3 regions of the Mizugakiibacter sp. genome follow, and region 3 is predicted to be linked to each of the others. Evidence: predicted binding sites of a transcription regulator. Region 3 holds the regulator's gene; each other region holds the start of a gene.
The links. Region 3 encodes sigma-54, which starts transcription at its own class of promoters, with help from an activator protein. Its sites were predicted from a motif close to TGGCACGNGCNTTGC; they were not measured.

Region 1: the regulator sigma-54 is predicted to act here: its motif matches at 1,130-1,144, upstream of glnA (type I glutamate--ammonia ligase).
Region 2: the regulator sigma-54 is predicted to act here: its motif matches at 7,484-7,498, upstream of flgB (flagellar basal body rod protein FlgB).

Annotation. Positions count from the first base shown of each region.
Region 1 covers NZ_JBDKSX010000027.1:33,917-44,270, reverse strand. Annotated here, with positions in the region: gene ABFC67_RS02895 (hypothetical protein) at 522-950, shown strand; gene glnA (type I glutamate--ammonia ligase) at 1,183-2,592, shown strand; gene ABFC67_RS02885 (aspartyl/asparaginyl beta-hydroxylase domain-containing protein) at 3,039-3,956, shown strand; gene ABFC67_RS02880 (2OG-Fe dioxygenase family protein) at 3,967-4,689, opposite strand; gene ABFC67_RS02875 (hypothetical protein) at 4,852-5,286, opposite strand; gene ABFC67_RS02870 (hypothetical protein) at 5,558-6,517, opposite strand; gene ABFC67_RS02865 (ATP-binding protein) at 7,106-8,128, shown strand; gene ntrC (nitrogen regulation protein NR(I)) at 8,125-9,531, shown strand; gene ABFC67_RS02855 (GNAT family N-acetyltransferase) at 9,540-9,998, shown strand; gene ABFC67_RS02850 (hypothetical protein) at 10,126-10,354, opposite strand, start outside.
Region 2 covers NZ_JBDKSX010000121.1:12,533-22,886, reverse strand. Annotated here, with positions in the region: gene ABFC67_RS13000 (aminotransferase class I/II-fold pyridoxal phosphate-dependent enzyme) at 1-1,110, opposite strand, end outside; gene ABFC67_RS12995 (HDOD domain-containing protein) at 1,226-2,494, opposite strand; gene ABFC67_RS12990 (flagellar regulator YcgR PilZN domain-containing protein) at 2,519-3,208, opposite strand; gene flgN (flagellar export chaperone FlgN) at 3,239-3,715, opposite strand; gene flgM (flagellar biosynthesis anti-sigma factor FlgM) at 3,717-4,028, opposite strand; gene flgA (flagellar basal body P-ring formation chaperone FlgA) at 4,114-4,818, opposite strand; gene ABFC67_RS12970 (methyl-accepting chemotaxis protein) at 4,815-6,152, opposite strand; gene ABFC67_RS12965 (chemotaxis protein) at 6,403-7,338, shown strand; gene flgB (flagellar basal body rod protein FlgB) at 7,537-7,947, shown strand; gene flgC (flagellar basal body rod protein FlgC) at 7,950-8,363, shown strand; gene ABFC67_RS12950 (flagellar hook assembly protein FlgD) at 8,383-9,042, shown strand; gene flgE (flagellar hook protein FlgE) at 9,061-10,281, shown strand; gene flgF (flagellar basal-body rod protein FlgF) at 10,298-10,354, shown strand, end outside.
Region 3 covers NZ_JBDKSX010000092.1:13,575-23,928, forward strand. Annotated here, with positions in the region: gene ABFC67_RS09655 (ATP-dependent DNA helicase) at 1-525, shown strand, start outside; gene tsaB (tRNA (adenosine(37)-N6)-threonylcarbamoyltransferase complex dimerization subunit type 1 TsaB) at 627-1,316, shown strand; gene ABFC67_RS09665 (putative sulfate exporter family transporter) at 1,399-2,472, opposite strand; gene ptsP (phosphoenolpyruvate--protein phosphotransferase) at 2,480-4,213, opposite strand; gene ABFC67_RS09675 (HPr family phosphocarrier protein) at 4,376-4,645, opposite strand; gene ABFC67_RS09680 (PTS fructose IIA subunit family protein) at 4,638-5,030, opposite strand; gene rapZ (RNase adapter RapZ) at 5,080-6,003, opposite strand; gene hprK (HPr(Ser) kinase/phosphatase) at 6,008-6,961, opposite strand; gene ABFC67_RS09695 (PTS sugar transporter subunit IIA) at 7,021-7,476, opposite strand; gene raiA (ribosome-associated translation inhibitor RaiA) at 7,491-7,811, opposite strand; gene ABFC67_RS09705 (RNA polymerase factor sigma-54) at 7,934-9,382, opposite strand; gene lptB (LPS export ABC transporter ATP-binding protein) at 9,470-10,189, opposite strand; gene lptA (lipopolysaccharide transport periplasmic protein LptA) at 10,193-10,354, opposite strand, start outside.

The sequences.
Region 1 (10,354 bases), on a different contig from region 3:
GAGCGACGCACAGGCGGCACCCGAAACGAAAGGCGTGGCGGTGAAGTTGCGTGCAACGGTCGACCTTGGCCCTGAGATCGAGGGCATGGCAGGGCGCCAGCTTCGAATGCGTATGGTGACCATCGAGCCAGGAGGCGTCTTCGGGCCGATCCACGACCACAAGGGCAGGCCGGGCATCGTCTACATACTGCAAGGTGCGATCACCGACCATCGGAATGGAGTCGCTACGGACTACGGGCCGGGGTGGGCTGGCCCGAGGACAGGAACACCACGCACTGGCTTGAGAACAGGGGCGCGACTCCGGCGGTGGAGATCTCGGTCGATATCGTCAGGAACGAGTAGAGAGACAGGGCCAGGTTCAGGTCTGCGCCAACCGCCACGACAGCCTGCCGTTTCACCGCAGAGTGGCGAAATCGAACCCGGCAACGCCCGTCCCGGCGCAGGCATGCCCGGGCATGCGGACTTGGCCGCACGCCGCGCCGGGTCGTAGTCTGGGCGCTCGGGGCACGCGAGGCGCCTGCATGCTGATCACTGGCCGCTGCCACTGCGGCAACATCGCGTTCACGCTCGACTGGACGCCGGAGCCGGCGGAGATTGCCTCGCGCGCCTGCACCTGCTCGTTCTGCACGCGGCACGGCGGGGTGTGGACGTCGTGCCCGGCCGGTTCGCTCGAGGTGCGCGTGCGCGATGCCGCGCACGTGTCGAAGTACGCGTTCGGCACGCGGACCGCCGAGTTCCATGTGTGCGCCGTTTGCGGGGTGGTGCCGGTGGCCACCAGCCGCATCGACGGCCGCCTGTACGCGGTGGTCAACGTGAACACCTTCGAGGGCGTGGCGCCCGCGCTGCTTTCCCGTTCGCCGGTCAGCCACGAGGGCGAGGCGTCGGACGACCGCCTGGCCCGGCGCAAGCGCAACTGGATCGCCCGCGTCGCCTATACCGGAGGCGGCTGACGCCATCGACGGCGGTCGGCGCATGGCGAACCCTGTCGTGGCGGTTGTGTTCATGGCTCCGCAATGACGCACCATTTTGGTGCTTCATGCGCCCCGAACCTGCGTCATCATGGTGCGCTCGCACGGACGCCCCTGCCACACTGCCGTGCAACCGATTGATCGGCAACGCAACCCATGGCTGGCGCGCCCCTTGCTATGGAAGGCGCATCCATCCACCGCACCGAGGTAGCCCATGTCCGCCGATTCCGTGCTCAAGCTGATCAAGGACGAGGGGGTCGAGTTCGTCGACCTGCGCTTCGCCGACATGCAGGGCAAGCAGCATCACGTCACCTTCCCCGCGCACGCCATCGACGCCGACACCTTCGAGGACGGCAAGATGTTCGACGGCTCCTCGATCGCCGGCTGGAAGGGCATCAACGAGTCGGACATGGTGCTGATGCCGGACCCGGCGACGGCGACCATGGATCCGTTCTCCGCGCACAAGCAGTTGATCCTTTCCTGCGACGTGCTGGAGCCGTCGACCATGCAGGCGTACGCGCGCGATCCGCGCTCGATCGCCAAGCGCGCCGAGGCCTACCTCAAGTCCACCGGCATCGCCGACACCGCGTTCTTCGGCCCGGAGCCGGAGTTCTTCATCTTCGACGCGGTGCGCTACCGCAACGAGATGGGCCACGTGTCCTACGAGATCGAGTCGGCGGAAGCGGCGTGGGCGACCGGCCGCCGCCACGAGGACGGCAACCACGGCCACGTGCCGGGCGTGAAGGGCGGCTACTTCCCGGTCAGCCCGGTCGACTCGCTGGGCGACCTGCGCGCCGACATGTGCAAGCTGCTGGAAGCGGCCGGCATCCCGGTCGAGGTACACCACCATGAGGTCGGCAACGCCGGCCAGTGCGAGATCGGCACGCGCTTCAACACGCTGGTGAAGAAGGCCGACGAGCTGCTGACCACCAAGTACATCATCAAGAACACCGCCCACCAGAACGGCAAGACGGTGACGTTCATGCCGAAGCCGATCGTCGGCGACAACGGCTCGGGCATGCACGTGCACCAGTCGCTGGCCAAGGGCGGCGTGAACCTGTTCGCCGGCGAGCTGTACGGCGGCCTCAGCCAGCTCGCGCTGTGGTACATCGGCGGCATCTTCAAGCACGCGCGCGCGATCAACGCGTTCGCCAACTCCACCACCAACAGCTACAAGCGCCTGGTGCCGGGCTTCGAGGCGCCGGTGATGCTGGCCTATTCCGCGCGCAACCGCTCGGCGAGCTGCCGCATCCCGTTCGTGTCCAGCCCGAAGGGCCGCCGCATCGAGATCCGCTTCCCGGATCCGGTCAACTCCGGCTACCTCACCTTCACCGCGCTGCTGATGGCCGGCCTGGACGGCATCCTCAACAAGATCGACCCGGGCGCGCCCTCCGACAAGGACCTGTACGACCTGCCGCCGGAGGAAGAGAAGAACATCCCGACCGTGTGCTCCAGCCTCGACCAGGCGCTGGAAGCGCTGGACAAGGACCGCGGCTTCCTCAAGGCCGGCGGCGTGTTCTCCGACGACTTCATCGACGGCTACATCGCGCTGAAGATGCAGGAAGTCACCCGGTTCCGCGCCTCCACGCACCCGCTCGAGTACCAGATGTACTACTCGATCTGACGGCGCGCGCCGCCGCAAGGCGCCTGCTTCGTGGCGACGCTCGGGTCGCCCGCACACAGGCTCCTGCATGGGCGTCGCGGACGGTGATGCCACGGCGCTCGTCTCCCTCTCCCGCCGCCGGCGGGAGAGGGTCGGGGTGAGGGTGGCGGCGCCGCAAGGCGCCTGCTTCGTGGCGACGCTCGGGTCACCCGCACGCAGGCTCCTGCATGGGCGTCGCGGACGGTGATGCCATGGCGCTTGTCTCCCTCTCCCGCCGCCGGCGGGAGAGGGTCGGGGTGAGGGTGGCGGCGCCGCAAGGCGCCTGCCTCGCCGCGACGCCCGGGTCGCCTGCACGCAGGCTCCCACGAAAGCGCCCCCGCTCCGGCGCGGGGTGAACGGCGGGGGGCTTGGCCGCATAATGCGCGTTACGCCGCGCCGTCGCGCGCGCTGCTCGCACCCCGTCTGCCATGCACATCGACCTGCTCGGACCGAAGTTCCTGGTCCTGTACGCCTTCCTCGCCGCCGTGCTGGTCGTGCACCTGCGCGGCAAGGTGCGCCTGCCGTTCCTGCGCCAACTGGTGAACCACTCGGCGTTCCTCGCGCCGTACAACGTGTTCGCCTTCCTGTTCTCGAAAATGCCGGCGCGGCCGTACCTGGACCGCGGCGCCTTTCCCGAGCTGGACGTGCTGAAGGCGAACTGGCAGGCCATCCGCGACGAGGCGTTGCGCCTTTCCGACGAGGGTTACATCCGCGCCGCGGCGAAGAACAACGACGCCAGCTTCAACTCGTTCTTCAAGGAAGGCTGGAAGCGTTTCTACCTCAAGTGGTACGACGAGCCGCTGCCGTCGGCGCGCGCGCTGTGCCCGAAGACGGTCGAGCTGGTGCGCGGCATTCCCTCGGTGAAGGCGGCGATGTTCACCCTGCTGCCGCCGGGCGCCAAGCTCAATGCGCACCGCGATCCGTTCGCCGGCGCGGTGCGCTATCACCTCGGCCTGGTCACGCCCAACTCCGACGCCTGCCGCATCATCGTCGACGGCGAGCCGTATGCCTGGCGCGACGGCGAGGACGTGCTGTTCGACGAAACCTACGTGCACTGGGCCGAGAACCGTACCGGGCAAACGCGCGTGATCCTGTTCTGCGACGTCGAGCGCCCGCTGCGCACCGCGCCGATGCGCGCGCTGAACCGCTGGATCGGCGGCCTGCTCGGCCGCGCCACCGCGACGCAGAACCTCGACAGCGACCGCGTCGGCGTGGTCAACCGCGTGTACGGCTTCGCCCACACGGCCGGCGAATACCGCAAGCGCCTGAAGCGCGCCAACCGCCCGCTCTACCACGCGCTGCGCGTGGCGCTGGTGGTCGGCGTCGTCTGGTTCTTCGTGCGCTGACGCGCGCCGCTCAGGCGCGGCGGAACGTCACCACCAGCACGTCGCGGCAGGCCGGTTGCGCGGCATCCAGCGGCTGCACCGCGGTGACGCCGTGGAACACGCGGCGGTCGTCCACCAGCGCGGCGTCGAACGGATCGGCCAGGGTGAAGCTGCCCAGCGCCGCGCCGCCCGGCGCGTGGATCGTCGTGGTGCCGCTGGCGATGTTGCGGCGGCGCACCAGCAGCACCAGCACGTAGTCGACGCCGTCGCGGTGCACGCCTTCCGGCGTCGGCAAACCGGGTTCGCCGGCGCGCGCCTCGATGCGGAACTGGTGCACTTCGATATGCCAGCGCCGCACCTCGGGCGCGAGCCCGCCGAACAGGGCGCGGCAGTACGCAAGCACCGCGCGCAGCGTCGCGCCCGCGCCGATCGCGTCCTCGATTGGCGCGAACCAGCGCTCGACGCCGCCGTTCAGCGGGTTGTACTCGCGGCTCTGGTAGTGCGGCTGGTGCGGCTGCCGCGCAATCGCGCCGCCCGCGTCCGCCGCGAACACCGCGTGGCGGCGGCGCCGGTAGCGGCCGTGGTCGGCCATGTAGGTGTCGGGCTCCAGCGCGTCCCAGCTCGCCGCGAACGCGTCGCCGTCGGCGAGAGCGCCGTGCGCCTCCAGCCGCGCGCGCATGCGCGCGGCGGGAACGAAGGCGAAACCGTCGGCGAGAAGCGTTGCATGCAATCCGTCGTGCCGCGTCGTGTCCATGGAGCCACCCCTCGAGCGATGCGTCCGCAGATGAGGGCGGCTGTGCGTTTTCGCAATCGCGGCCCGGGCAGCGGCTAGCTGCCGCGCCTGGAGTCGACCGGCGGCACGGTCGGCGCCGCCGGTCGAGGTGGATGCATTACGATTCGAAGTCGCGGCCGCAGCTCAGGGCCGGCACTCTTCCGCGGACCGCACGCAGCGGTTGCCGTACACGCACCACGTACGGCCGCCGGCGCACTGGTCGGAATTGGCCGCGCTGGTCCGGCACAGACCGCTGACCGGTTCGCAGGTGTAGCCCGCCGCCGCGCAGTCGTTGCGCGCGCCGGCGCTGTTGGCGCTCACCGTCGGCGTCTCGCAATAGGCGTGCACCTGGCTGCCGCCCTTGCGCGTCCACGCCTCCAGCTGCGCATGCAGGCTGGCGTTCTCCTCGCGCAACTGCTGGTTCTTCGCCCGCTCCTGCTCCCACTGCGCCCGGTAGTCGATCTGCACGGTATCGGCGACCTTGGGCACCACCATCGGCCTCACGGTACCGACGTTCTGCGCCGACAGCGGCGCGGCAAGCAACAGCGACAGCAGGAAACCGCCGGCTACGTACCTCATCGCAACGCTCTCCCCAAAGACCGCCCCGTGGCGGTTTCAGTGCCGAGCATAACGGCAGAGGTGTCGGTCAGTCCTCGAGCAGAGAAGTCACTGAAGCCAATCCCGCGATACTCGCAGCCTGAGCACCGACAACGAAGCCCGGGCATCAGGTAGTTACTCAACTTTTACAGCAGTTATCCAACGATGGCCGAGCGAGGCAACGCGGCGACCGCAATTCAAACGCGCAATTCAAACGCGTGTAAGTGAACCTGATACCGTTTTCCAACAAGGGTCATGATCCTTCACTATCAATAACACTCGCATAAGCCAGTAGCGCTGTCATCAATATCCAAAAAACTGAAACGAGCCACCACGAAAAATATGCGACTGGAGCCAATCCCGCCAGCGCACCGCAGAAGCTCCAGTAAAGTCTTTCACTTTTAGTCGTGGGCTGGCCTGCGGCGCGTTCGACGCGCGCATTGCTTGCACCACTTACGGTGTCTGCTCCTTCGGGAACACTCGCCGACGAAGAAGATGTTCCGCCATTCAGGAACCGCTGAACATAGATGTTTAGGTCGAATGCATGAGCCGAGACAATCTCGGAGGCAGGAACAATGATGTCGAAGTCTTCCCGCCTAAAGTTCTGTTGGGAACCGCCGGCATGTAACCAACTGTAGTCAGTCGTGTCTACGAACTCCTGATCATTATCTCTATAACCGGAAAGCAGTGGCTCGATCCTGACCCAGTCCTTCTTACCCCGCGAAGCATTAGCCTCAAGCGAAAATCCTACATAAACCTTTCTTGATGCCAACGTTAGCATGACAGGCAAATTTCGAGCGCTTGTGATCAGGAGAAACTCTTCGAGTTCACCGAGGCAACTCAACCTCAAGTAAAGTTGAACGCGAAGAAACGACGAGAATCGGATAGGGACATTCAGCAGAGTGAAACTAATAGCCGCGATCGGAACGGACCAGACAGCCGTCACTCCAAGAACGCTCAGTTTGTTTTCTGTAGCGAATGCGGATAGCACTCCGGAAATCTTCGCATTAAATTGCACCCCAAGCGCTCCGGACCTCTCGACAATTTCTCGGAGGATGTCGGCCTCGACCGCGAGAACGATAGAGGCCACAACCACACTGAAGTAGAGTGCGTGGCCATCCCAGCTTAGCGCGTGAGGCCTGGTGATCGACCAACGGCGCAGGAGCAAATATCCGCTCGAAAGAAAAATCAGCGCAAAGACTGCTGGGCCCATCCCTGTTGCTCCCCCTGGAGACAAAATTGGGCCCGATGGGGCCCAATCGCTGCGTTACTTTACTTTTTCCTTCCGATGTTCCTTGAGCACTGTCAATGCCTGGACTTGGCGCTTATAGCCGTCAGAATCATGGAGCTTACTGCGTTCAACGACCATCGCCCCGTTGCTCGCCATCTTGAAACCCGAAAACATGGCGCGCCCACTGGCAGCTGTGGTTTTGACCGTCCCCTTTGTAGCCATCGGTTGTTCCTCATGTCCGCCCGTGGATGAAATCCTACACTCCTAATGGGCCGTTCGTGTAAGGGGGGGGGGGTCGCTAGTGGCGATTTCGACCGCTACGCCGCGCTGCAGTTTTGGGGACGTCGCCAATTAATCCTCTCCACCCTGTGGCTCCGCCCCGCCGTGCTCCGCGCCACAGTGTGCGCTGTCGGTTCCCGCCAAATGCACGCCGCGATCTTGCAGGGCGTGTACACCCGGGCCGCAAACCCTGCCCAGGCGAGCACACGATTGCCACAGCGAACTTGAGCACGATCACGGCGAAACACATGCCGGAGCGGTCAGCCGCCATGAATGCACTATCATGGTGCAATGCACCCCCATGGCCCCATCGACGCCGCGCCCCTGCTCGACCAGCTCGCCACCGGCGTCGCCTGGCTGGATGAGGGGCTGGTCCTGCGGCGGGTGAATCCGGGGCTGGGCGAGCTGGTGGGAGTGGGCGCGGCGCGGCTGGTGGGGAAGCCGCTCGGCGTGCTGGCGCCGGCGGAGCCGGTACTGGTCGAACTGGCGCGGCGGGCGCTGGACGAGCGCCGCCTGCTGCGCGTGCGCGGCCTGGCGGTGTGCGCGGCGCCGGGCGCGGAGGTGCGCCTCGACCTCTGCTTCAACCCGCTGCCGCAGGGCCTGCTGCTGGAAGCGCAGCCGGCCGCGCCGGCGCAGGCCGAGGCGCCGCGGCTGTCGGAGTCGCTGCGCGGCTTCGCGCATGAGGTGCGCAATCCGCTGGCCGGCGTATCGGGCGCGGCGCAACTGCTGCTGCGCAAGCTGGACGAGCCGGCGCAGCGCGCGCTGGCCGAGCTGATCCTCACCGAAGCCGGCCGCCTCGCCGCGCTGACCGAACGCCTGCTGGGCGCGCGCGGCACGCTGGTGCCGGCCAGCGTCAACCTGCACGGCCTGCTCGACCGCCTCGCCGCGCTGCTCGGCGCCGAGCGCGCCGATCTCGCGGTGGTGCGCGACTACGATCCCAGCCTGCCGGCGGTGCGCGGCGACGCCGACCGCCTGCTGCAACTGCTGCTGAACCTCGGCCGCAACGCAGTCGAGGCCGGCGCGTCGCGCATCGTGCTGCGCACGCGCGCCGAGGCCGGCGTGCGCGGCGGCGGCGCACGGCGCTGGCTGCGCGTCGAAGTCGAGGACGACGGCCGCGGCGTGCCGGCGGCGCTGGAGGCGACGCTGTTCCTGCCGCTGGTGTCGGGCCGCGCCGAAGGCAGCGGGCTCGGGCTGGCGCTGGCGCGCGAGATCGCGCGCGAGCACGGCGGCGAGCTGGAACACCTGCGCCGCAACGGGCTGACCTGCTTCGTGCTGCGCCTGCCGAGCGAAACCGCCGACGAGACGCCGCGATGAACGCGCCGCACGCTCCCGAAATCTTCCTGCTCGACGACGACCGCGGCGTGCGCTTCGTGCTGGCCACCGCGCTGCGCGAGGCCGGCTACGCGGTGCGCGAATTCACCGCGGTCGATGACGTCGCGCGCGCGCTGGCGCGCGGGACGCCGGCGTTGCTGCTGACCGACGTGCGCCTGCCCGACGGCGACGGCCTCGCCCTGCTGGCGCGCGTCAAGCGCGAGCATCCGGCGCTGCCGGTGATCGTGATGAGCGCCTACACCGACGTCGGCAGTACCGCCGCGGCCTACCGCGCCGGCGCGTTCGACTACCTCGCCAAACCGTTCGACCTCGACCAGGCGCTGGCCGCGGTGCGCCGCGCGCTGGACAGCGCGCCGGCCGCGCCCGTCGCCGCGCGCAGCGCCGAGCCGCCGTCCGCGCTGCTCGGCGAAAGCGCGCCGATGCGCGAGGTGTTCCGCCTGATCGGCCGCGTCGCCGCCAGCGATCTCTCCGTGCTGGTCGTCGGCGAGACCGGCACCGGCAAGGAGCTGGCCGCGCGCGCGCTGCACCGCGAGAGCGCGCGCCGCGAGCGACCGTTCGTGGCGCTGAACACCGCGGCGATTCCGGCCGAGCTGCTCGAATCCGAGCTGTTCGGCCACGAGGCCGGCGCCTTCACCGGCGCCGCGCGCCGCCACCACGGCCGCTTCGAGCAGGCCGAGGGCGGCACGCTGTTCCTCGACGAGATCGGCGACATGCCGCAGGCGCTGCAGACGCGCCTGCTGCGCGTGCTCGCCGGCGGCGAGTTCTACCGCGTCGGCGGCCGCGAACTGCTGCATGCCGACGTGCGCGTGATCGCGGCGACGCACCAGGACCTCGACGCCAAGGTGGCGCGCGGCGAATTCCGCGCCGACCTGCTGCACCGCCTCGACGTGGTGCGCATCCGCCTGCCGGCGCTGCGCGAACGCTGCGAGGACATTCCGCTGCTGGCGAAGCATTTCCTCGCCGCCGCCGCGCGCGAGCTGAAGCTGCCGGAGAAGCACTTCGCGCCGGCCGCGCTGAAGGCGCTGGCCGCGCTGGAGCTGCCCGGCAACGTGCGCCAGCTGGAGAACCTGTGCCGGCGCATGGCGGTGATCGCGCCCGGCAGCACCGTGCTGGCCGAGGACATCCTGCACGACGGCGCGCAGGCCGCGGCGCCGGGCGCGGAATGGAGCGACGCGCTGCGCGCCTGGGCCGACGCCGAACTCGCGCACGGCGCGCGCGACCTGCATGCGCGCGCGCGCGAGGTCTTCGACCGCGTGCTGCTGGACGCCGCGCTGGCTGCGCACGGCGGCCACCGCCAGCACGCCGCGGCCGCGCTCGGGCTCGGCCGCAACACGCTCACCCGCAAGCTCGGCGCCTCGCGGCGCCGCGCGCCGCGCAAACCATGAGGACGACGATGAGCGAGATCCTGATCCGCGACGCCAGCCGCGCCGACATTCCCCGCCTGGTCGAGTGGAACGCCGCGATGGCGCTGGAGACCGAGGCGAAGACGCTGGACCGCGCGGTGCTGACGCGCGGCGTGACGCGCGTGTTCGACGAACCGGCGCGCGGCTTCTACCTGATCGCCGAGCGCGGCGGCGAAGCGGCCGGCTGCCTGCTGGTCACGCACGAATGGAGCGACTGGCGCGACGGCGATTTCTGGTGGATCCAGAGCGTGTACGTCGCCGCGCACGCGCGCCGCGGCGGCGCGTTCCGCGCGCTGTACGCCGAGGTCGAGCGCCGCGCGCGCGCGCGCGGCGACGTCTGCGGGCTGCGCCTGTACGTCGAAACCGAGAACGCGCGCGCGCAGGCGACGTACGCGGGCCTCGGCATGCAGCGTTGCCACTACTACATGTACGAGGCGCTGCTGCGCTGAACGCGCCGCGCGCGCACGTGACGTAGGCTGGGCGTAGGGTGGGCTTTAGCCCACCATCGGATTGTCGTCGCGATTACCCATGGTGGGCTAAAGCCCACCCTACGCCCACCACCCGCGCGCGGTGGCGCTAGTGCGTGGCGGCGGTCGCCGGCACGGCCAGCGCGCGCGCGTCAGCGTCGAGCACGATGCGCCCCAGCCGCTGCAGGTGCGGCGCGGCGCGGTAGCGCAGCGCCAGCGTTTCGCACAGCGCGCCCAACGCGGCGCGCGTCAGCGGATAGCCATGCGCGAGCAGGTGCGCGCCGTCGGGCGCGGCCTGCGCCACGCTGACCGCGACCACGCCGAGGCCGGGCGCCTCG
Region 2 (10,354 bases), on a different contig from region 3:
GCTGGAGCCCGGCACCAGCAGCACGCTTTCCTCTTCCAGCAGGCGCAGCGCGAACGCGGCGTCGTCGAAGGCCGGCAGCGCGTCGGCGCGCACCGCGGGAAACGCGTACAGCGCGCCCCGCGGCGCGACCAGTTCGAGGAAGCGGCTGGCGGCGACGCCGTCCAGCGCCGCGCGCCGCGCCGCGTGCAGGCGCCCGCCGGGCGCGGTCAGCGCGCCGATCGTGTCCGGACCTTGCAGCGCCGGGCGCACCGCCCACTGCGCCGGCGCGTTCGCGCACAGGCGCAGCGCGGCCAGCAGGCGCAGCGCATCGTGCAGCGCGGCCACGCGCGCACCCGCCCCGGACAGCGTCGTCCAGCCGACCCGGTAGCCGCAGGCGCGGTGCACCTTCGACAACCCGCCGAAGCTGAGGCAGGGCAGCTCGCCGGCCAGCGGCGCCAGCGGCGCGAACGTCGCGCCGTCGTAGAGGATGCCGTCGTAGATCTCGTCGGCGAGCAGCAGCAGGCCGCGGCGCGCGGCGACTTCGACGATGCGCGCGAGCAGCGCGCGCGGGTAGACCGCGCCGGTCGGGTTGTTGGGGTTGATCAGCACCAGCGCGCGCGTGCGCGGCGTGACCAGTGCCTCGATCTCGTCCGCATCCGGCAGGTGGCCGCGCGCGGCGGGGCAGGCGTAGTAGCGCGGGTGGCCGCCGTTGAGGAGCGTCGCCGCGCTCCACAGCGGGTAGTCGGGGCTGGGCAGCAGCACCTCGTCGCCGGGCTCCAGCAGCGCGCGCAGCGCCAGGTCGATCAGCTCGCTGACGCCGTTGCCGACGAACACGCGCTCGACGTCGGCGCCGGCGACGCCGCGCGCGCGCTGCTGCGCGGCGATCGCCTCGCGCGCTTCCTCCAGCCCCATCTCGTGGCCGTAGCCTTCGCTGTCGGCGAGGCGCGCGGCGACCGCCGCGGCGAGGTGCGGCGGCGTGCGCAAACCGAACCGTGCCGGGTTGCCGATGTTGAGCTTGAGGATCGCGCGGCCCTGCGCCTCGAGCTCGCGCGCGCGCAGCGCCAGCGCGCCGCGGATCTCGTAGCGCACTTCGGCGAGGCGCGTGCTGGGGGTGATGGGATGACCGTCCATGCCGGCTCCAGGCGAAACGCCGCGATGCTAGCAGAGGCGTTCGCCCGCGCGGGGGCGCCGCGCGGGCAGGACGCGGCGCCGCGACGGGCAGCGCATGCAGGCGCGCCGGCGCGCCTCAGGCCGCCGCGGCCTGCGCGCCGGCGAAGCTGTAGACCTGCTCGGCCCAGTCGATCGCCGACAGGTAGGCGTTGGCCAGGCGCTCGGCGTGCGCGCCGGCGTCGGCGAGGCGGTCCCATTCGGCGCGCTCGCAGGCCAGCGCCTCGTCCAGCAGCGGCGCGAACGGACCCTCGCCGCGCTGCACCGCCGCGCGCACTTCCTCGGGCAGCGGCAGTTTCTCGAGCAGCGTGTCCATCGGTGCGTTCATCAGCGCGTCCAGCAGCGAGAACAGGCCGACCGTGAAGGCCATTTCCTGGCGCTCGCGCGGCATGCGCGCGGCGAGCTGCTCGCACATGCGCGCGCGCACCAGCGCGGTCTTCAGCAGCTCCGCCGGGCGGTCCTCCAGGCCGGCCAGCGCCAGCATGCGCACCCAGCCGCGCACGCGGCCGAGGCCGAGGTAGACGATCGCGTGCAGGATCGACTTCACCTTGATCGGCAGCGCGAAGTAGGCCGAGTTGACCAGGCGCAGCAGCTTGTAGCTGAGCACGGCGTCGTTGCGGATCACCGCGTCCAGCTCGTCCGGGCCGGTGTCGGGGTTCTCGATCGCCGCCAGCAGGCGCATCACGTTCAGGCGGTTCTCGCCGAAGGTGGCCTCGGCGACGTTCTCCGGGCGCAGCAGGTAGTAGCCCTGGAAATAGTCGAAGCCGAGCGCGAGGCAGCGCTCGTACTGCTCGCGCGTCTGCACCTTCTCGGCGACCAGCTTGAGCGGGTAGCGGCGCAGCCGCTGCACCATCGCCGCCAGGCCGTCCGCGTCGTGGGCCAGCACGTCCAGCTTGACCAGTTGCGCCAGCCCCAGCAGCGCCTCGACCTCGGCGCCGCCGTCGCCGAAGGTGAAGTCGTCCAGCGCGATGGTGTAGCCGCGCCCGGCCAGCGTGCGCACCGCCTCGATCAGCTCGGCGTCGAGCTTCTCGCCTTCGAGGATCTCCAGCCCGACCTGCTTGCCGGAACTCGGCAGGTGCTGGTGGTTGAGCAGCAGGTTGCGGGTCAGGTTGACGAAGGCGAGGCTGTCGCCGACCAGCCGCTTGATGCCGAAGTCGACGAACGCATGCAGCAGCACGCGCGCGGTCGCGGCGTCGCGATTGGTGATGCGCGCCTGCTGGTCGTCGGCCTGCGCGCGGAACAGCAGCTCGTAGCCGAACAGCCGCTGCTCACGGTCGAGGATCGGCTGGCGCGCGACCAGCATGGCGGGCGCGGCGGGCGTGGCGGTGGCGGCGTTCGGTTGCGGCATGGCGGCGATCTTCCGTGGCGGAATTCATGGTGGGGCCTGGCGGCGCGCGCGCAGCAGGCGGCGTTGCAGCAACGCGGTGAAGCGGCCGACCAGGCGCTGCTGCTCGTGGCTGAGCCCGGCGAAGCTGCCGCCGATGCTGCACGCGCCCGGCATCGCCGGATCGGTGCGCACGCTGCGGATCTCCAGCATCGCTTCCAGCACGCCGACCGGCAGCTCGATGGTGCAGCGCAGGCAGTCGCCGGGCGTGGGCGCGTCGGCGGCGCGCATGCGCAGCGCGACGCCTTCGGTCGAGATGTCGACCAGGCTGGCGGCACGCTGCGCCGCCGCTTCGTCGGCGTGCAGTTGCGCGCCGATCACGTAGGCGGCGGGCACGCGCGTGCGGTAGGCGCGGCGGCGCTGGCGATAGTCGAGTTCGCGCGGCAGCGCGAGGCGGTATGCGGCGGCGGCGGCATCGACCGCGTCGATGCGGGTGCGGAAGCGCAGCTCGATGCCGCCCAATCGGGTCGCCACGTGCAGCGCCAGGCCCGGCACCGCGCGCCGGTGGCCGGCGGCGGGGTACAGCGCGTCGGCGATCAGTTGCCCGCGCTCGCGGTCGAGGCCCAGCAGCAGGCTGCCGTAGGGCGCGCCGGCTTCCGGAAGGAACACCGACAACGGCGTGCGTTCGGCGATGAGCCTCATGAGCAGCGCCTGGATCTCGTGGCCGGCGGTAATCACGTTCGGCGGCGTCCGTACGGCCCGGCCGCGTCAGGCCTTGGCGATGGAGTGCGGCCTCCGCGCGACGGCGCCGGCGCCGCGCGGGCCGTACAGGCCGGCGTCGGCGGATTCGCCGGTCAGCAGGTGCAGCGCCTGGCGCACCTGGCGCAGCTTGACGTCCACCACCGCGCCGTTGTTCTGGTTCAGCTCGCGGCAGCGCGCCAGCAGCGCCAGCGCCTGCTGCCAGCGCGCCAGCGTGGCCGGATCGCGGGCCAGCCCGCTCTGCATCGCGGCCAGGCCGAAGCCGCCGCTGATCTGCGCGGCGAGGTGCACGCGTTCGGCCTCGAGCATTTCGAGCTGGCGCACGTGGGCGTCCTTGGCCGCGCCGGCCGCGTCCAGCGCGGCGTCGTCGCCGGCGAGCAACGCGTCGCGCTCGCACTCGAGCTCGGCGAGCAGCCGCTCGGCGGTGCTGGCGATCTCGCCGACCACCAGCGCAAGCGTGCGCGTCAGCTCGTCGGACAGGTCCATCTCAGGACTTCCCGCCGATCTGGCGCTCCAGCGCCAGCAGCTTGTCGGCGATGCGGCTCGAATCGGCCTGGTAGCCGCCGTCGGCCAGCGCCTGGCGCAGGCGTTCGACGCGTGCGGCGTCCACCGGCGCGGCATCCGCGCGGGGCCGTTCGGCCTGGTGCAGGGCGCGCGCCGAGTCGGTCAACTGCACGCTGTCGGCGCCGGGCCGGGCGGCGTCCGTGCCGGCGGCGGAACCCGCGGCGGCGTTGCCGCCGAGGCGGCCGTCGCGCGGCTGCGGCTGCAGGGGCAGCCGTGGGGCAATCTTGTTGTCCATGCGAATGGGCCTTCCGCCAGTTTCAACCTGTTGCACGATGTATCGGCCTGCCGCGGGAAAACTTTAGGGCCCGCCGCACGCCCCCTCAGGGCAGCGCCGCGACCGTGCCGGCCGCCTGCACCACGCCCTGCACGATGCGTCCGGAGCCGGCGTTGCGCACGCGCACCTGCGCGCCTTCGCCGCCGTTCTCCAGCGCGGTTCCGCTGCTGCGCACCGCCAGCGCGCCGGCGCCGGCCAGCAGGGTGACCTGGTCGCCGCGACGCACCAGCGTCGGCGCGGCCAGCGCGGCCGGGCTCAGCACCGCCCCGGCGCGCAGCGGCCGCAGCAATTGACGTCCGGCCAGCGCGGCCGGATCGGTAAGGTAGCCGTAGCCGAGCTGCGCGACGTCGCGCTGTTCGGCGCGCACGTCCGCGGCGGCGACGGTTTCGCCGCGCGCCAGCGCGCGCGCGCCGACCAGCACTTCGCGATAGACGTGCACCTCGACCGGCACGAACAGCCGCCATGCGCGCGGTCCCGGGCAGCGCACCGCGACGCTGGCGCGCGTGCCGGCGATGCGGTCGCCCGGCAGCTCGGCCTGCAGCGGCGCGGCGCAGGCGGCCAGGCGCAGGCGCGCGTCCAGCGCGGCGGCGCGCACGACGACGCGGCCGCCGGCGGGCGCGACATGCGCGCGCACGTAGGCTTCCGCCGCGCGCTGCAGGCTGTCCAGCGGCTGGATGCCGTCGGCGGCCTGCGCCGCGACGGCGCCCGCCGCGAGCGGCAGCGCCAGCGCGAGGCGGCCGCACAGGTTCACGCCGCCGCTCCCGCGGCCAGCGTGGCCAGGCTCTGGCTGATGCGTTCGAGGTCGCCGTCGAGTTCGTGCAGCGCGCCGCGCGCCTCGCCGGCGCGGCCGTCGGCGATCAGGCCGGCCAGCTCCGCGCTGCGCGTGGCGTAGCGGCGGCCGGCGTCGGCCAGCGTTTCCAGCGCGGGATGCGGCCCGCGCGCGCGCGCCAGCCGCTCGATCCAGCGCGCGATCTGCTGGCCGGGCTGGTCGGTTTCCAGCCAGCGCAGATCGAGCGTGTCGGGGTCCTGCGCGGCCAGCTCCAGCGCATAGCGCAGGCCCTGGCTGGCTTCGCGGATCGCGTGGCTGACGGTGGCGGCGTCGGCGGCGCCGTCCGCGCCGAGCCGCGCGACGTTGAGACGGTGCGCCAGCAGCGCGCTGCGGATCAGCGCCTCGGCCTGGCGGCGCGCCTCGTCGAGCCGGCGCGCCAGCGCGCCCAGGGATTCCGCCGCGCCCTCGGCATGCCGGCGCACGCCGTCCGCGGCATCGGCGGCGGCGGCCATCCGCGCCGCGCCGTCGGCGGACGCGGCGCCGGCCTCGGTCAGCGCGGCGGCGGCTTCGGCGGCGGTCGCGCCGGCCTGGTCGAGCCGGCGCAGGCCGTCGTCGACGGCCTGGTCGAGCTGGCCGGAGAATTCGCTCATGGTGGTGGTGACCGCCTCGATCTCGGCAGTCGCCTGCGCGGTCTTCTCGGCGAGTTGCTTGACCTCGTCGGCGACCACGGCGAAGCCGCGCCCGGCGTCGCCGGCGCGCGCCGCCTCGATCGCCGCGTTCAGCGCGACCAGGTTGGTCTGGTGCGCGATCTCCTGCACGCTGGCGGTGAGCCGGCGGATCTCGCCGGAGAAATCGGCGAACTGCGCGTGCGCCTGGCTCATGCCGGACAGCGCGCTGCGCAGCAGGCGATGCTGGCCGTCCAGGCCGGACACCGCTTCGGCGCCGCGCGCGATGCCGGTGCGCACGCGCGCGCCGGCGGCGTCGGCCTCGCGCGCACCGGCGGCGATGCCGGCGGCGGCGGCCGTCAAATTGCCGACGCCCTGGCGGCAGCCGTCGAAGCCCGCGCCCAGTTCGCCCAGCTCGCGCGCCAGCACGCGCGCGCCGTTCAGCGCGATGCCCTGTTGTTCCAGCGCACGCGCGCCATGCAGCACGGCCGTGCCCGCCTGCGGCGCGCCTTCCGCCAGCGCGGCCAGCGCCGGCGCCAGCGCGCGCGCGGCGGCCGGATGGCGTCGCGTCAGCGCGGCGAGGCGCTCGCGATCGCCGGCGGCGGCAGCGGCGGCGAGGGCGTGGACGTGCTGGCTGAACAGGAGGGTCATCGGTGCGCTCGTGATGGCAGGGGGTTCGGCATACAGATCGCGCCGAAGCGTCGAAACTTGAGGAAGCAAGACGTGTGCCATTGGGGATGGAGTGGGGAGCGGGGGTGGAGAATGGAAACGGCGCGTCGCAAATCGATGGCATGCGTGGCGAAGGACGCGACGGGCGCATCTGCGTTGTCCCACGCCGGCCTCCCTCAAGCTCCCGCCCCGCCGCGCCGATAACCGTGCATCCGCCACGGAACGCATGCGAATGGCCACTGCCCTGCTGGACAGCGTCGACCGCTTCACCCGCCTCGCCGGGCACAACCGCACGGCGATGCTGCTGTTCCGCCTCGACGGCGGCTCGCGCTTCGCGATCAACGTGTTCAAGGTGCGCGAGGTGTTGCGCTGCCCGCCGCTGGCACGCCTGCCGACCATGCACGAGCTGGTCGCCGGCGCGGTCGACTACCGCGGGCGCACGCTGCCGGTGATCGACCTGATCCGCGCGATGAACTATCCGCCGCTGCAGGATCCGGCCGAGGCGCACCTGATCGTCAGCGAGTTCAGCCGCTCGGTGCAGGCGTTCCTGGTACGCGACGTCGAGCGCATCGTGCACTGCGACGGCGCCGACATGGAGACGCCGGGCCACGGCCTCGGCTACGGCGCGCGGGTCAGCGCGGTGACGCGCATCGACGGTGCACTGGTGGCGGTGGTCGACGTCGAGCAGATCCTCGCCGAGGTCAACGGCGCGCAGGCCGAGGTGTCGTCGCGGTTGCGCAACGCCGCGCAGCGCGCCGAGGCGCAGCCGCGGCGCGTGCTGGTGGCCGACGACTCCGCGGTCGCGCGCCGCCAGTTGGTCGAGGTGCTGAAGCAGATGGAGATCGAGTGCGTGGTCGCGCACGACGGCCGCGAGGCGCTGGCGATGCTGCGCGAGCAGGCCGCGCTTGCGCCCGAGGAACGCGTCGCGCTGGTGATTTCCGACATCGAGATGCCGGCGCTGGACGGCTACGCGCTGACCCGCGCGATCCGCGAGGACGCCGCGCTGGCGCCGCTGAAGGTGGTGCTGCACTCCTCGCTGAGCGGCGGCTTCAACGAGGCGATGGTGCGCGACGTCGGCGCCGACCGCTTCGTCGCCAAGTTCCAGCCCGACCTGCTGGCCGCGAGCGTGCTGGAGCTGCTGGCGCAGGTGCGCGCGCAGCGGGGCTGATCCGCGGGTATTCGCCGGCGCGACGGTTTTCCGTCGCCGCCGCGGTCGCGGCCTGCCGCCGGCACCGGCAAGAACTTGCCGCATGTCGCGCATCGCCTTGCGCGGCGCGGCCTGCAGCCCGCGTCGCCGCTACCTGCGGACGCAGTGGCACGCTCCTTGCTGCCGGCAGCCCGTCGATCCCACGAACGGGAGCGGGCGATGAGCAACGGCAACGATCCACTATTCGGCATCCACACGCAGGCCTTGAGCCTGTGGCAGCGGCGCGCGGAAGTGCTCGCGTCGAACCTGGCCAATGCCGACACGCCGGGCTACCTCGCGCGCGACGTCGATTTCCGCAGCGCGCTGGCGGCGCAGTCCGGCGATGCGGCCGGCGACGTGCGCCTGGCGCTCACCGAACCCGGCCACCCTGCCGCGGCCGGCAGCGATCCCGCCACCGGCGCCGCGCTGAAGTACCGCGTGCCGCTGCAGCCGTCGATGGACGGCAACACCGTCGATCCGCAGATGGAGCAGGCCGCGTACGCCGAAAACAGCGTGCGCTACCAGGCCAGCCTCACCTTCATCACCGCGCAGATCCGCATGCTGCGCACCGCCATCACCGGAGGTGGCTGAGCATGTCCCTGTTCCGCATCTTCGACACCGCCGCCAGCGGCATGGCCGCGCAGTCGGTGCGCCTCAACACCACCGCGTCCAACCTGGCCAACGCCGACAGCGTCGGCTCCAGCCCGGACACGGTCTACCGCGCGCGCGAGCCGGTGTTCGCGGCGATCCAGCGCGGCCTCGGCCGCGACGCCGAGGCGAGCGGCGTGCGCGTGCTCGGCGTCACCGAGAGCCAGGCGCCGGTCGGCAGCCGCTACGAGCCGGGCAATCCGCTGGCCGACGCCGACGGCAAGGTCTACACGCCGAACGTCAACCCGGTCGACGAGCTGGTCAACATGATTTCCGCCTCGCGCGCCTACCAGAACGACGTCGAGGTGATGAACAACGCCAAGCAACTGGCGCTGAAAACCCTCGACCTCGGCAAGTGAGGAAGTCCACGTGACCGACATGAACGCGATCGGCAACTCGCTCAACACGGCGATGGCGACATCGTCCGGCTCGGGTTCGCGCGACCAGCTCGGACAGAGCGATTTCCTCAAGCTGATGATCGAGCAGTTCCGCAACCAGGATCCGACCAAGCCGATGGAGAGCGGCGAGTTCATGAGCCAGCTCGCGCAGTTCAGCACGGTATCGGGCATCCAGGGCCTGCAGACCTCGTTCAACGCGCTGGCGGCGTCGCTGCAGGCCGACCAGGCGCTGCGCGCGGCCGACCTGGTCGGGCACCGCGTGATGGTGCCCGGCAGCACCGCCAACCTCGCTGCCGGCGGCACGGTCGGCGGCGGCGTCGACGTGCAGGCCGGCGGCACGGTAGTGGTGAAGATCACCGACGCCAGCGGCCAGCTCGTGCGCAGCCTGAACCTCGGCGAGCGGCCGGCGGGCCTCGCCCAATTCGCCTGGGACGGCAAGGCCGACGATGGCACGCCGATGCCCGCCGGCAACTACGCGGTGTCGGCGCAGGTGTGGAGCGGCGGCGCGTCGCAGGCGGCCGGCACCTACGTGGTCGGCGCGGTTTCCGGGGTCAGCGTCGGCGCCACCGGCGCCGCGCCGACCCTGCAGGTGGACGGCGTCGGCGCGACCACGCTGGACCAGGTCAAACAGATCATGTGATCCCAAGGGGGAGCAGTCATGCCGTTCAACGTTTCGCTCAGCGGCCTCAATGCGGCAGCGTCCGATCTCGAGGTCACTTCCAACAACATCGCCAACGTCAACACCACCGGCTTCAAGCAGTCGCGCGCCGAATTCGCCGACCTGTTCTCGGTGTCGTCGCAGGACGTCAGCACCACCGCAATCGGCAACGGTGTGCGCGTCGCCGCGGTGTCGCAGCAGTTCGGCCAGGGCAACATCGAGTACACCAACAACAGCCTCGACCTCGCGCTCAGCGGCAAGGGCTTCTTCACCGTGCGCAGCGGCTCCGGCCTCGCCTACACGCGCGCCGGCGCGTTCAGCCCCGACCGCAACGGCTACGTGGTGAATCCGCAGGGCGAACGCCTGCAGGTGTACCCGCCGACCGCCTCCGGCGGCTTCGACATCAGCGCGCTGACCGACCTGCAGTTGATCACCTCGCAGAGCGCGCCGAAGGCCTCGACCAACGCGCAGCTGCAGCTCAACCTGCCGGCCGACGCCACGCCGCCGGTCACGGCGCCGTTCGACCCGACCGATCCGACCAGCTTCAACCAGTCCACCGCGTTCACCGTGTACGACTCGCTGGGCGCGACCCACACCGGCACGCTGTACTTCGTCAAGAACGCGGCGGTCAACACCTGGGACACGTATCTCTACCTCGACGGCAATGCCGCCGGCCCATCGCAGCAGGTGGTGTTCAGCCAGAACGGCGCGCTGCAGTCGCCGGCCGGCGGCAAGCTGGCGTTCCCGCCGCAGGTGGTGAACGCCGGCGCGCAGCCGCTGGCGCTGACCCTCGACTTCGGCAGCGCCACGCAGTACGGCAACGCCTTCTCGGTGACCGGCATCCAGCAGGACGGCTACGCCACCGGCCGCCTCAGCGGCATCGAGGTCGGCGCCGACGGCGTGGTCTCGGCGCGCTTCTCCAACGGCCAGTCGAGCGCGCTCGGCCAGGTCGCGCTGGCGACGTTCGCCGACCCGCAGGCGCTGCAGCAGCTCGGCAACACCAGTTGGGGCGAGACCTTCCAGTCCGGCCAGGCGGTGCGCGGCACCGCCGGCAGCGGCAACCTCGGCGAGATCCAGTCGGGCGCGCTGGAAGCGTCCAACGTCGACCTCACCGCCGAGCTGGTCAACATGATCAAGGCGCAGCGCAACTACCAGGCGAACGCGCAGATGATCTCCACCGACGACAAGATCACCCAGACGGTGATCAACATCCACAACTGAGCGGGGGGACTGACGCATGGACCGCTCGCTGTACGTGGCGATGACCGGCGCGACGCAGACCATGCGCGCGCAG
Region 3 (10,354 bases):
TCGCGCGGCCGCGCCTTCCTGCTGTTCACCTCGCACCGCGCGCTGCGCCGCGCCGCCGAACTGCTGCGCGACAAGGTGCCGTGGCCGCTGTTCGTGCAGGGCACCGCGCCGCGCCACCAGTTGCTGAACGAGTTCCGCGCCTCCGGCCACGGCGTGCTGCTGGGCGCGGCCAGTTTCTGGGAAGGCGTCGATGTCGCCGGCGAGGCGCTGTCGTGCGTGATCATCGACAAGCTGCCGTTCGCCGCGCCGGACGATCCGGTGCTGGAGGCGCGCCTGGAAGCGCTGCGCCGCGCCGGCGGCAACCCGTTCACCGACTGGCAGGTGCCGACCGCGGTGATCGCGCTGAAACAGGGCGCCGGCCGCCTGATCCGCGACGTGCACGACCGCGGCGTGCTGATGCTGTGCGACCCGCGCCTGACCACGCGCGGCTACGGCCGCCTGTTCCTGCGGAGCCTGCCGCCGATGCCGACCTCGCGCGCGCTCGCCGACGTGCAGCGCTTCTTCGCCGACGCGGGGGCCGCGTAGGGCGGATCCGCGGCATCGCCGCGGATCCGCCGCGGTGCGCGCCGGACATGCATTTTCGCGCCGCGCTGCCATGGGCTCGGCGCGGATGCGACAATGCCGGCATGAACCTGCTCGCCATCGAAACCGCCACCGAAGCCTGCTCCGTCGCGCTGCTGCGCGGCGACGTGCTGCACGAACGCAGCGAACTGGCGCCGCGCCGCCACGCCGAGTTGGTGTTGCCGATGGCGGAAGCGGTGCTGGCCGAGGCCGGCGTCGCGCGCGCGCAGTTGCACGGCATCGCCTTCGGCCGCGGTCCCGGCGCGTTCACCGGCGTGCGCCTGGCGGTATCGGTGGCGCAGGGCCTGGCGCTGGCGCTGGACCTGCCGGTGCTGCCGGTGTCGTCGCTGGCGGCGCTGGCGCTGGAAGCGCCGGCGGACGCTGCCGCGATCCTCGCCGTGATCGATGCGCGCATGGGCGAGGTCTATGCCGGCACCTTCCTGCGCGCGGACGACGGCATGCTGCAAGCGCTGGGCGGGGAAAGCGTCGGCGCCGCCGCCACGCTGGCGCTGCCCGCAGCGGCGGCGTGGAGCGTGGTCGGCAGCGGCTGGGGCGCCTATGGCGATGCGCTCGCCGCGCGCCTGCCGTCGCCGCCGCGCTGGGCCGAGGCCGACCGCTATCCGCAGGCGCGCCATGTCGCGCGCCTCGCCGCGCCGCGCCTGGCGGCGGGGCAGGGTTTGCCCGCGGAGCAGGCGCTGCCGGTCTACCTGCGCGATAAGGTGGCGCTGACGCTGGCGGAACAGCAGCGCGCCTGAGGCGAGCGCCCCGTAGGGTGGGCCTTGGCCCACCGGCATCATTCGACAACGCTGCGATGGTGGGCCAAGGCCCACCCTACGTTCAGAGTTGGCCGATCGCGTACTGCACGGCGAGGCTGCTCAGCGCCACCGCCGCCCACACGCCGAGGCCGAGCAGGATCGGCCGCGCGCCGGACGCCGCCATGCGGCGCAGGTCGGCGGACAGGCCGATCGCGGTCAGCGCCACCACGATCAGGAACTCGGCGCCGGCGTGGATCCACGGCTGCCACGGCACCGGCACCAAGCCGAGCGTGCGTACGCCGGAGGCGACCAGGAACCACAGGATGAACCACGGAAACACGCGGCTGAGGCGAAAGCCGGTCGCGCCGCGCTTGCGCTCGCGCCAGGCCACCAGCATCGCCAGCACCACGCAGATCGGGATGATCAGCGTGGCGCGGGTCAGCTTGACGATGGTCGCGTAGTCGCCGGCGGCGTGGCTGTAGCTGTAACCGGCGGCGACCACCGAGGAGGTGTCGTTGATCGCCGTGCCCGCCCACAGGCCGAAGCCGAGATCGGACAGGTGCAGCAGGTGGCCCAGCGCGGGGAACAGCAGCACCGCGATCAGGTTGAACAGGAAGATCGTGGAGATCGCGAACGCGGTGTCGTGCTCGTCCGGCTTGATGATCGGCACGACCGCGGCGATCGCCGAGCCGCCGCAGATCGCGGTGCCGACGCCGATCAGCAGCTTGAGGTGGTCGCGCACGCGCAGCGCGCGCCCCAGTGCCCACGCCGCGATGAACGCGGTGGCGACCGTCACCGCGGTCACCGACAGCGAATGCAGGCCGGTGCGCGCGACCTGGGTCAGGCTGAGACCGAGGCCGAGCGCGACGATCGACGCCTGCAGCACCTGCTTCGAGGCGTAGCGGATGCCGGGCAGGAACGCGCCGCCGGGCGCGCGCAGCGTGCGCACGACGATGCCCAGCACGATGCCGAACACCGGGCCGCCGATCAGTGGCGCCGCCTTGCCGAGCAGCAGCGCCAGCACGGCGACGGCGCAGGTCAGCAGCAGGCCGGGCGCGTGCGCGCGCAGCCACGGCGCCGCAGGCGCGGGCGCGGCGCCGTCGGCGCCGCCGTTGGCGCGGGCGGCCGCGGAATGGATGCCGGGACGCGAACGCATGCGCGGTTCAGCCGCCATTGCAGGCGGCGAGGATGCGCTCGACCTCGTCGCGCGTGGCCGCGCGCAGCAGGCGCGGCGCCAGTGCGCGCAGCTTGCCGCGGTGCAGGCCGGCGATGCGGTCGCGCACGGCGAGGATCTGACCGGTGTGCATGCTGAATTCCTCCAGTCCCAGCGCCAGCAGCAGCGGGATGAAACGCACGTCGCCGGCGATCTCGCCGCACAGGCTGACCGGCTTGCGCGCGCGGCGGCCGGCGGCGATCACGTACGCGATCAGGCGCAGCAGCGCCGGGTGCAGCGGGTCGTACAGCGCGCCCAGCGCGTCGTTGTTGCGGTCGACGGCGAGCACGTACTGCGCCAGGTCGTTGGTGCCGATCGCGGCGAAATCGGCGCGCGCCAGCAACGCGCGCACGCCGATCGCGGCGGCGGGCACCTCGACCATCGCGCCGATCTCGCAGTGCTCGGGGATCTCGTGGCCTTCGCTGCGCAGGTCGCGCGCGCACAGGCGCACCAGCTCGCGCACCGCCTCGAGCTCGTCGACGCCGCTGACCATCGGCACCAGCACGCGCACGCGGCCGTAGCAGGACGCGCGCAGGATCGCGCGCACCTGCGTGGCGAACACCGCCGGGCGGCGCAGCGACAGGCGCACGCCGCGCACGCCGAGCGCGGGGTTGGGTTCGGCGGCCAGCGCCAGTCCGGTGGCGTCGGCCTTGTCGGCGCCGAGGTCGAGCGTGCGGATCGTCACCGGCAGGCCGCCCATGCCGAGCACGAGGTCGCGGTAGGCGGCGTACTGCTCCTCCTCGTCGGGCAGCACGTTGCGCATCAGGAACAGGAATTCGGTGCGGTACAGGCCGACGCCGGCGGCGCCCAGCGCGCGCGCCTGCGCCACTTCCTCGGGCAATTCGGCGTTGGCGAACAGGTGCACCTCGTGGCCGTCGCGGGTGAGCGTGCGCGCGCCGGCCAGCGAGGCCAGGCGCTGGCCCTCGCGCGCGGCGTCACGCTGCCAGGCGCGGTAGCGCGCGAGATCCTGCGCGGTCGGGTGCACGATCGCCTCGCCGCGCTCGCCGTCGACCAGCACCAGGTCGTCGTCCTGGATCTCGGTCAGCGCCTGGTGCGCGCCGACCAGCATCGGCAGGCGCAGGCTGCGCGCCAGGATCGCGCTGTGCGAATACGGGCTGCCGGAGCTCGCCACCATGCCGAGCAGGCCGTGGCGCGACAGGTTGGCCAGCTCGGCCGGCGCGATCGCGTCGGACACCAGGATCTCGCCGACGCGCGCGGCCAGCTTGCGCTCCTCGCGGCTGGTCTGGCGCACCAGCGCGGCGTGCACGCGCGCGATCACGTGGTCGATGTCCTCGCGGCGGCTGCGCAGGTACGGGTCGTCCATCGACTCGAACACCGCGACCAGGCGGTCGCGCTGCGCCTTCAGCGCGGCGCCGGCGCGGTAGCGGCCCTTGCGCACCAGGTCGCGCAGGCCGGCGACCAGTTCGGGGTCGGACAGCAGCATGCTGTGCGCGTCGAGGAATTCGCCGACCTCGCGCGCCAGCGCGCCGTGCAGCTTGTCGTGCAGGTCGGCCAGCTCGGCGCGCGCGGCGGCGAGCGCTTCGTCGAGACGCTTCACCTCGGCCTCGACCTCCTCGGCCGACAGCGGGCGCTCGTCGATCGCGAACTGGCTGGGCTGCACCAGCCGCGCACGGCCGAGCGCCATGCCGCGCGCGGCGACGGTGCCGGTCAGCACGCGTCGCATGCGGCACCTTCCGGGACCCGGGGCCCGGTACTCGGGACTCGGCAAAGCGTCGCGGATCCGCCGCGGTTGCGCCCCGCCGGACGCACGGGTGCCGCACCGCGCGCGCAGCGGTGCCTTCCGGTTCTCCCGAGTCCCGAATCCCGAGTCCCGAGTCCCGTCATCTCACGTCCCCTCGTCGAACTTGCGCTGGAACAGCGCGACCACCGCGGCCAGCGCCTCGGCCTCGTCGGGGCCGTCGGCGCGCACCGTCAGCGGCGTGCCCAGGCCGGCCGCGAGCATCATCACGCCCATGATGCTCTTGGCGTTGACCTCGCGCCCCTTGCAGACGAGCTGCACGGCCGACTTGAAGCCGTGGGTGAGCTGCACCAGCTTGGCCGAGGCGCGCGCGTGCAGGCCGAGCCGGTTGGAGACGACGATGTCCTGTTCAAGCATGGTCGACGAAGATCCCTCCGCGCCCGCCGCTGGCGGCGATCTCGGCCAGCTCGGCGAGCGGTTTGTCCGCGTAGTTCAGCACGCGCAGCAGCATCGGCAGGTTGAGGCCGGACACGCAGCGCACGTTGGCGCCCAGCCCGCCGAGCTTCTGCGCGATGTTGCAGGGCGTGGCGCCGTACAGGTCGGTGAGGGTCAGCACGCCGTCGCCGGCGTCCAGCGCGCGGGCGTGCTGCGCGGCGGTGGCGAGCATCTGCGCGGGGTCCGCCGACGCCGGCACCTCCACCGTGTCCACGTGCAGCGGAAGCTGCGCCATCACGTGGCGCGCGGCGGCGACCAGCGCCGGGCCGACGTCCTCGTGGGTCATCAGCAGCACGCCGACGCTCATGGTGCAGCGGCCCCGGTTGCGTGCCGCGCGGGCGGGAAATAGCGCATGTTCATTCCAGCTCGCGGTGGAAAGTCAGCACCTGGCGGTGCGAGCTGCGGAAGCGGTCGGCCAGGCGCTCGGCCAGGTACACCGAGCGGTGGCGGCCGCCGGTGCAGCCGATCGAGACGGTGACGTAGCTGCGGTCCTCGCTCTCGAAGCGCGGCAGCCAGGTGTCCAGCATGCGCTCGATGTCGGCGAGGAACTGGCCGACCAGCGGCTGGCCCTCGAGGTACTCGCGCACCGCCGCGTCCTTGCCGGACAGCGGGCGCAGCCGCGGGTCCCAGTGCGGGTTGGGCAGGCAGCGCGCGTCGAACACGAAGTCGGCGTCGGCGGGCAGGCCGCGCCTGAACGCGAACGACTCGAACAGCACGGTCATTTCGCCGCTGGCGGTGCCGAATTCGGTGGCGATCAGCCGGCGCAACTGGTGCACGTTGAGGTCGCTGGAGTCGATCACGCGGTCGGCGATCGCCGACAGCGGGCGCAGCAGCTTGCGCTCCAGCATGATCGCGTCCTGCAGCGCCAGGCCCTCGGTCGACAGCGGATGGCGCCGGCGCGTCTCCGAGTAGCGCTTGATCAGCACGTCGTCGCGGGTGTCGAGGAACACCAGGTCGACCTTGACGCCCTCGCCGGCAAGGTGCGAGAGCACGCCCGGCATGCGTTCGAGGTCGGCGCTGCGGTTGCGCACGTCGACGCCGACGGCGATGCGCGAATGCGGGCCGCGGCCCTCGCTGATCGCCGCGACCAGTTGCGGCATCAGCGCCGCCGGCAGGTTGTCGACGCAGTAGAACTCGAGGTCCTCGAGCGCGCGCAGCGCGACCGTCTTGCCGCCGCCGGACAGGCCGGTCAGCACCACCAGGCGGGTGTTGTCGGCGTGCGCGATCGCCGGCGGCCGGCGGCGATCGGGCTTGTTCTTGTCGGGGGCGTCGTCTTGCATGGCGTCACCAGGGCGGCAGGCGGCGCAACTGGTGCGCCTGGCGGTCGATGAAGGTCTGCGCGGGGTCGATGCCCTTGCTCTTCAGCATGTGGCTGCGCACGGCGGCCTCGACCAGCACCGCGAGGTTGCGGCCGGAGGCGACCGGGATGGTGATCATCGGCACGCTCACGTCGAGCACGTCGCGGTAGCCGACGTCGCCGGTCAGGCGCTTCAGCGCGTCGGCGTCGTCGGTCCATTCCTTGAGCGGCTTCAGGTGCACGATCAAGCGCAGGTACTTGGACGGCTTGACCGCGGTGTGGCCGAACATCTCGCGCACGTTCAGCACGCCCAGGCCGCGTACTTCGAGCAGGTCGCGCAGCATCTCCGGGCAGGTGCCGTCGATCACGTCGGGCGCGATCTGGGTGAATTCGGGCGCGTCGTCGGCGACCAGCCGGTGGCCGCGGGTGATCAGCTCCAGCGCCAGCTCGCTCTTGCCGGTGCCCGACTCGCCGGTGATCAGCACGCCGATCGAGTGCACTTCCATGAACACGCCGTGCAGCACGACCTGCTTGGCCAGGGTGCGCGCCAGGTGGTACTGCAGGTAGGTGAGCAGCTCGTGGCCGCGCTTGGCGCTGACCCACAGCGGCGTGTCGGTTTCCTCGGCCGCCTCGCGCAGGTCGGCGGGCACGGCCTGGTCCTTGGTGACCAGTAGCGCGGTCGGCCGCGCCTGCACGATCTTCTGCACCGTCTCCCAACGCTGGCGCGAGTCCAGGCTGTCGAGGTAGTTCAGCTCCTCGGTGCCGATGATCTGCACCTTGTTCGGGTAGATCACGTTGAGGTAGCCGATCAGCGACGGCCGCCGCGATTCGGATTCCTTCGGCTCCAGCGCGCGCGTCTCGCCGCGCGCGCCGGCCATCCAGCGCAGGGCCATGCGCTCGTGCACGCCGTCGAACAGTTGTCGCGCGGTGAGTCGATCCAAGGTTCGCGGTTCCGGGATGGGCCAGCGGGCGCCGCGCGGACGTTCCGGATCGGACGGCTTCAGCCGCGGCGTGCGCTCCATTGTGCCAGTTCGCCGCGCAGGGCGCCCGCGTCGGGCGCGGCGCGCAGGCGCGCGCACAGGTCGGGGTCGGCGAACGCTTCGGCGAGCTCGGCCAGCAGTTCCAGGTGGCGGGTGGTGAACTGCACCGGCACCACCAGTGCGGCGACCAGGTCGATCGGCCGGCCGTCGCCGGCGTCCCAGGCGATCGGCGCGGCGAGCCGGAACAGGCCGCCGAGCGGCGCGGCCAGCGCGTCGCAGCGCCCGTGCGGCAGCGCGGCGCCGGCGCCCAGCGCGGTGCCGCCCATGGTTTCGCGCTCGGTCAGCGCTTCCAGTACGGCCAATGCGGAATCGCCCGGCGCCAGGCGCCGGGCGATCTCCTCGAACAGACGGTGTTTGCTGCCTGCGCGCAGCCCGGTCGCGACGGACTCCGGGCCGAGCAGGTCGATGAACCGCATCCCTGCGCGCCGCTTCAGTCCGGACGCGCGGACAGCGCGTCCTTGGCGCGGTGGTCGGTGACCTTTTCCTTGTGCTTGCGCAACTGTGCGACCAGCTTGTCGACCAGCGCGTCGATCGCGGCGTACATGTCGGCGGCATTGGCCACGGCGTGCAGCACGCGGCCCGCGGCGGCCAGCGTGCCGTCGACGCGGTGCTCCAGCTTCTCCACGGTGAGCACGATGTTCAGCGAGGTGAGGTTGTCGAAGTGGCGCTCGAGGCGCTCCATCCGCATCCGCACGTAGTCGCGCAGCGCCGGAGTGACTTCAACCTGGTGGCCGCTGATCTGGATCTGCATAACCGCCTCCTACTTCGTCGTGACGCCGCGTCGCCGCGGCGGTGGCCGGCGCGCCGCCCCTGCGGAGCGCCGTTAGCTGTTCGTGTGAGCCGGCCGGCGTGCGCGAAGTTCCTCCTCCTCGTTCAGCCCGCGCGCACGCGCTCGCCGGAGCTGGGAATGCGCAGCGCCTCGCGGTACTTGGCGACGGTGCGCCGCGCGACCTGGATGCCGCGCCGGTGCAGTTCCTCGGCCAGCGCCTGGTCGGAGAACGGCTGGCGGCGGTCCTCGTCGGCGACCAGCTTGCGGATCATCGCCTGGATCGCGGTGGCCGAGGCGCTGCCGCCGTCGTCGGTGGAGACGCCGCTGGAAAAGAAATACTTGAACTCGAAGGTGCCGCGCGGCGTGTGCAGGTACTTGCGCGTGGTCACGCGCGAGATCGTGGATTCGTGCATGCCAACCTGCTCGGCGACCTCGCGCAGCACCAGCGGCTTCATCGCCTCCGGGCCGTATTCGAGGAATGCGCTCTGCGCGCGCACGATCGCCTCGGCGACCTTGAGCAGGGTGTCGGCGCGCGCCTTCAGGCTCTTCAGCAGCCAGCGCGCCTCCTGCAGTTGGCCGCGCAGGTAGGCGGCGTCCTCGCGGCGCGCGCGCGCGATCAGCGAGCAGTAGTGCTGGTTGACCGCCAGCTTCGGCTGCGAGCCGGGGCTGAGCGACACGCGCCAGCGGCCGTCGACCTTCCACGCGTAGGCGTCGGGCGCGACGTATTCGATCGGCGCCGGGTTCAGCGCCGCGCCGGGACGCGGGTCGAGGCTGCGGATCAGCGCGGCGGCGATCGCGACATCGCCGTCGTCGGCGCGCAGGCGCCGCGCCAGCCGCGCCAGGTCCTGCTTCGCCAGCAGTTCGAGCTCGCCGGCGACGATCTGCTGCGCCAGCGCGCGGCCCTCGGTGGCCGGTTCCAGCAGTTCGAGCTGCACCGCCAGGCAGTCCTTGAGGTCGAGGCTGGCCACGCCGACCGGGTCGAAGCGCTGCACGCGATGGCGCACCGCCTCGATCTCTTCCATCGTGACCGGGAACAGCGGCATCAGCGTGGCGGCGACCGGCTCCAGGCCCTCGCGCAGGTAGCCGTCCTCGTCCAGCGCGTCGATCAGCGCGGTGGCGATCGCGCGGTCGCGCTCGGACATCGGGGTCAGGTTGAGCTGCCACTGCAGGTGCTCGCGCAGGCCTACCGGCGCGGCGTCCTGCGGTTCCAGCGCGTCGTCGTCGCTCCCGGCGCCGCCGCCCGCGTAGCTGGGCTCGAAGCCGAAGTCGGGTTCGGCATCCCAGCTGTCGGCGGCGGTTTCCGGCGCGCTTTCCGCCGCCGCCGCCGGCGCTTCGTCGCCGCCGCCGTCCGCGGAAGGCTCGGCGCCGTCCGCGCCTGCGGACGCGTCGTCGCCGGCTTCGTCGGCGAATTCGAGGATGGGGTTGGATTCGACCAGTTGGCGCAGCTCGGTTTCCAGTTCGAGCTGGGAGAGCTGCAGCAGCCGGATCGCCTGCTGCAGTTGGGGGGTCAGCGCTAGCTGCTGGTGTAGGCGGAGCTGGAGTCCCGGTTTCATGCGAGCGTTGCCGGATGACGCAGCCCGATGCTACCCCGGGGGCGGGCAGGCGGCTAGGGGGAGCGCGCGGAAGCGTGAAGCGCGCCGCTACAGCTTGAACTCGCGGCCCAGGTAGACCTCGCGCACCTTCTCGTCGGCGAGGATGTGCGCCGGCGTGCCGCGCGACAGCACCTCGCCCTCGTTCAGGATGTAGGCGCGGTCGCAGATGCCGAGCGTCTCGCGCACGTTGTGGTCGGTGATCAGCACGCCGATGCGGCGTTCCTTGAGATGGCGCACGATGCGCTGGATCTCGCCGACCGAGATCGGATCGACGCCGGCGAACGGCTCGTCCAGCAGCATGTAGCGCGGCCGCGCCGCCAGCGCGCGCGCGATCTCGACGCGGCGGCGCTCGCCGCCGGACAGGCTGACGCCCTTCTGGTCGGCGATGTGCGACACCTTCAGCTCGTCGAGCAGGCCCTGCAGCTCGCGTTCGCGCGCGCGTGCGTCCAGGCCCTCGCGCAGTTCCAGCACGGCGAGCACGTTCTCGGCCACGGTCAGGCGGCGGAACACCGACGGCTCCTGCGGCAGGTAGCCGATGCCGAGCTTGGCGCGCGCGTGCATCGGCAGGCCGGTGATGTCCTGCTTGTCCAGCGTGATGCGGCCGGCGTCGGCCTCGATCAGGCCGACCACCATGTAGAAGCAGGTGGTCTTGCCGGCGCCGTTCGGGCCGAGCAGCCCGACCACTTCGCCCTGCTTGATGTCGAAGCCGAAATCGCGCACCACCTGGCGCGCGCGGAAGCGCTTCTGCAGACCCTTGGCGGCGAGCATGGCTTAGCGCGGCTGGCCGGCCGGGCCGGCGCTGCTGGCGGCGGCGGGCGCGGATGCCGCCGAGGACGCGGGCGCCGGCGCGGCCGCCGGCGCCGCGGTCGCGGGCTTCTTCTTCGGCTGCAGGATCATGTGCACGCGGCCTTCTGCGCCGCCTTCGCCGCTGAC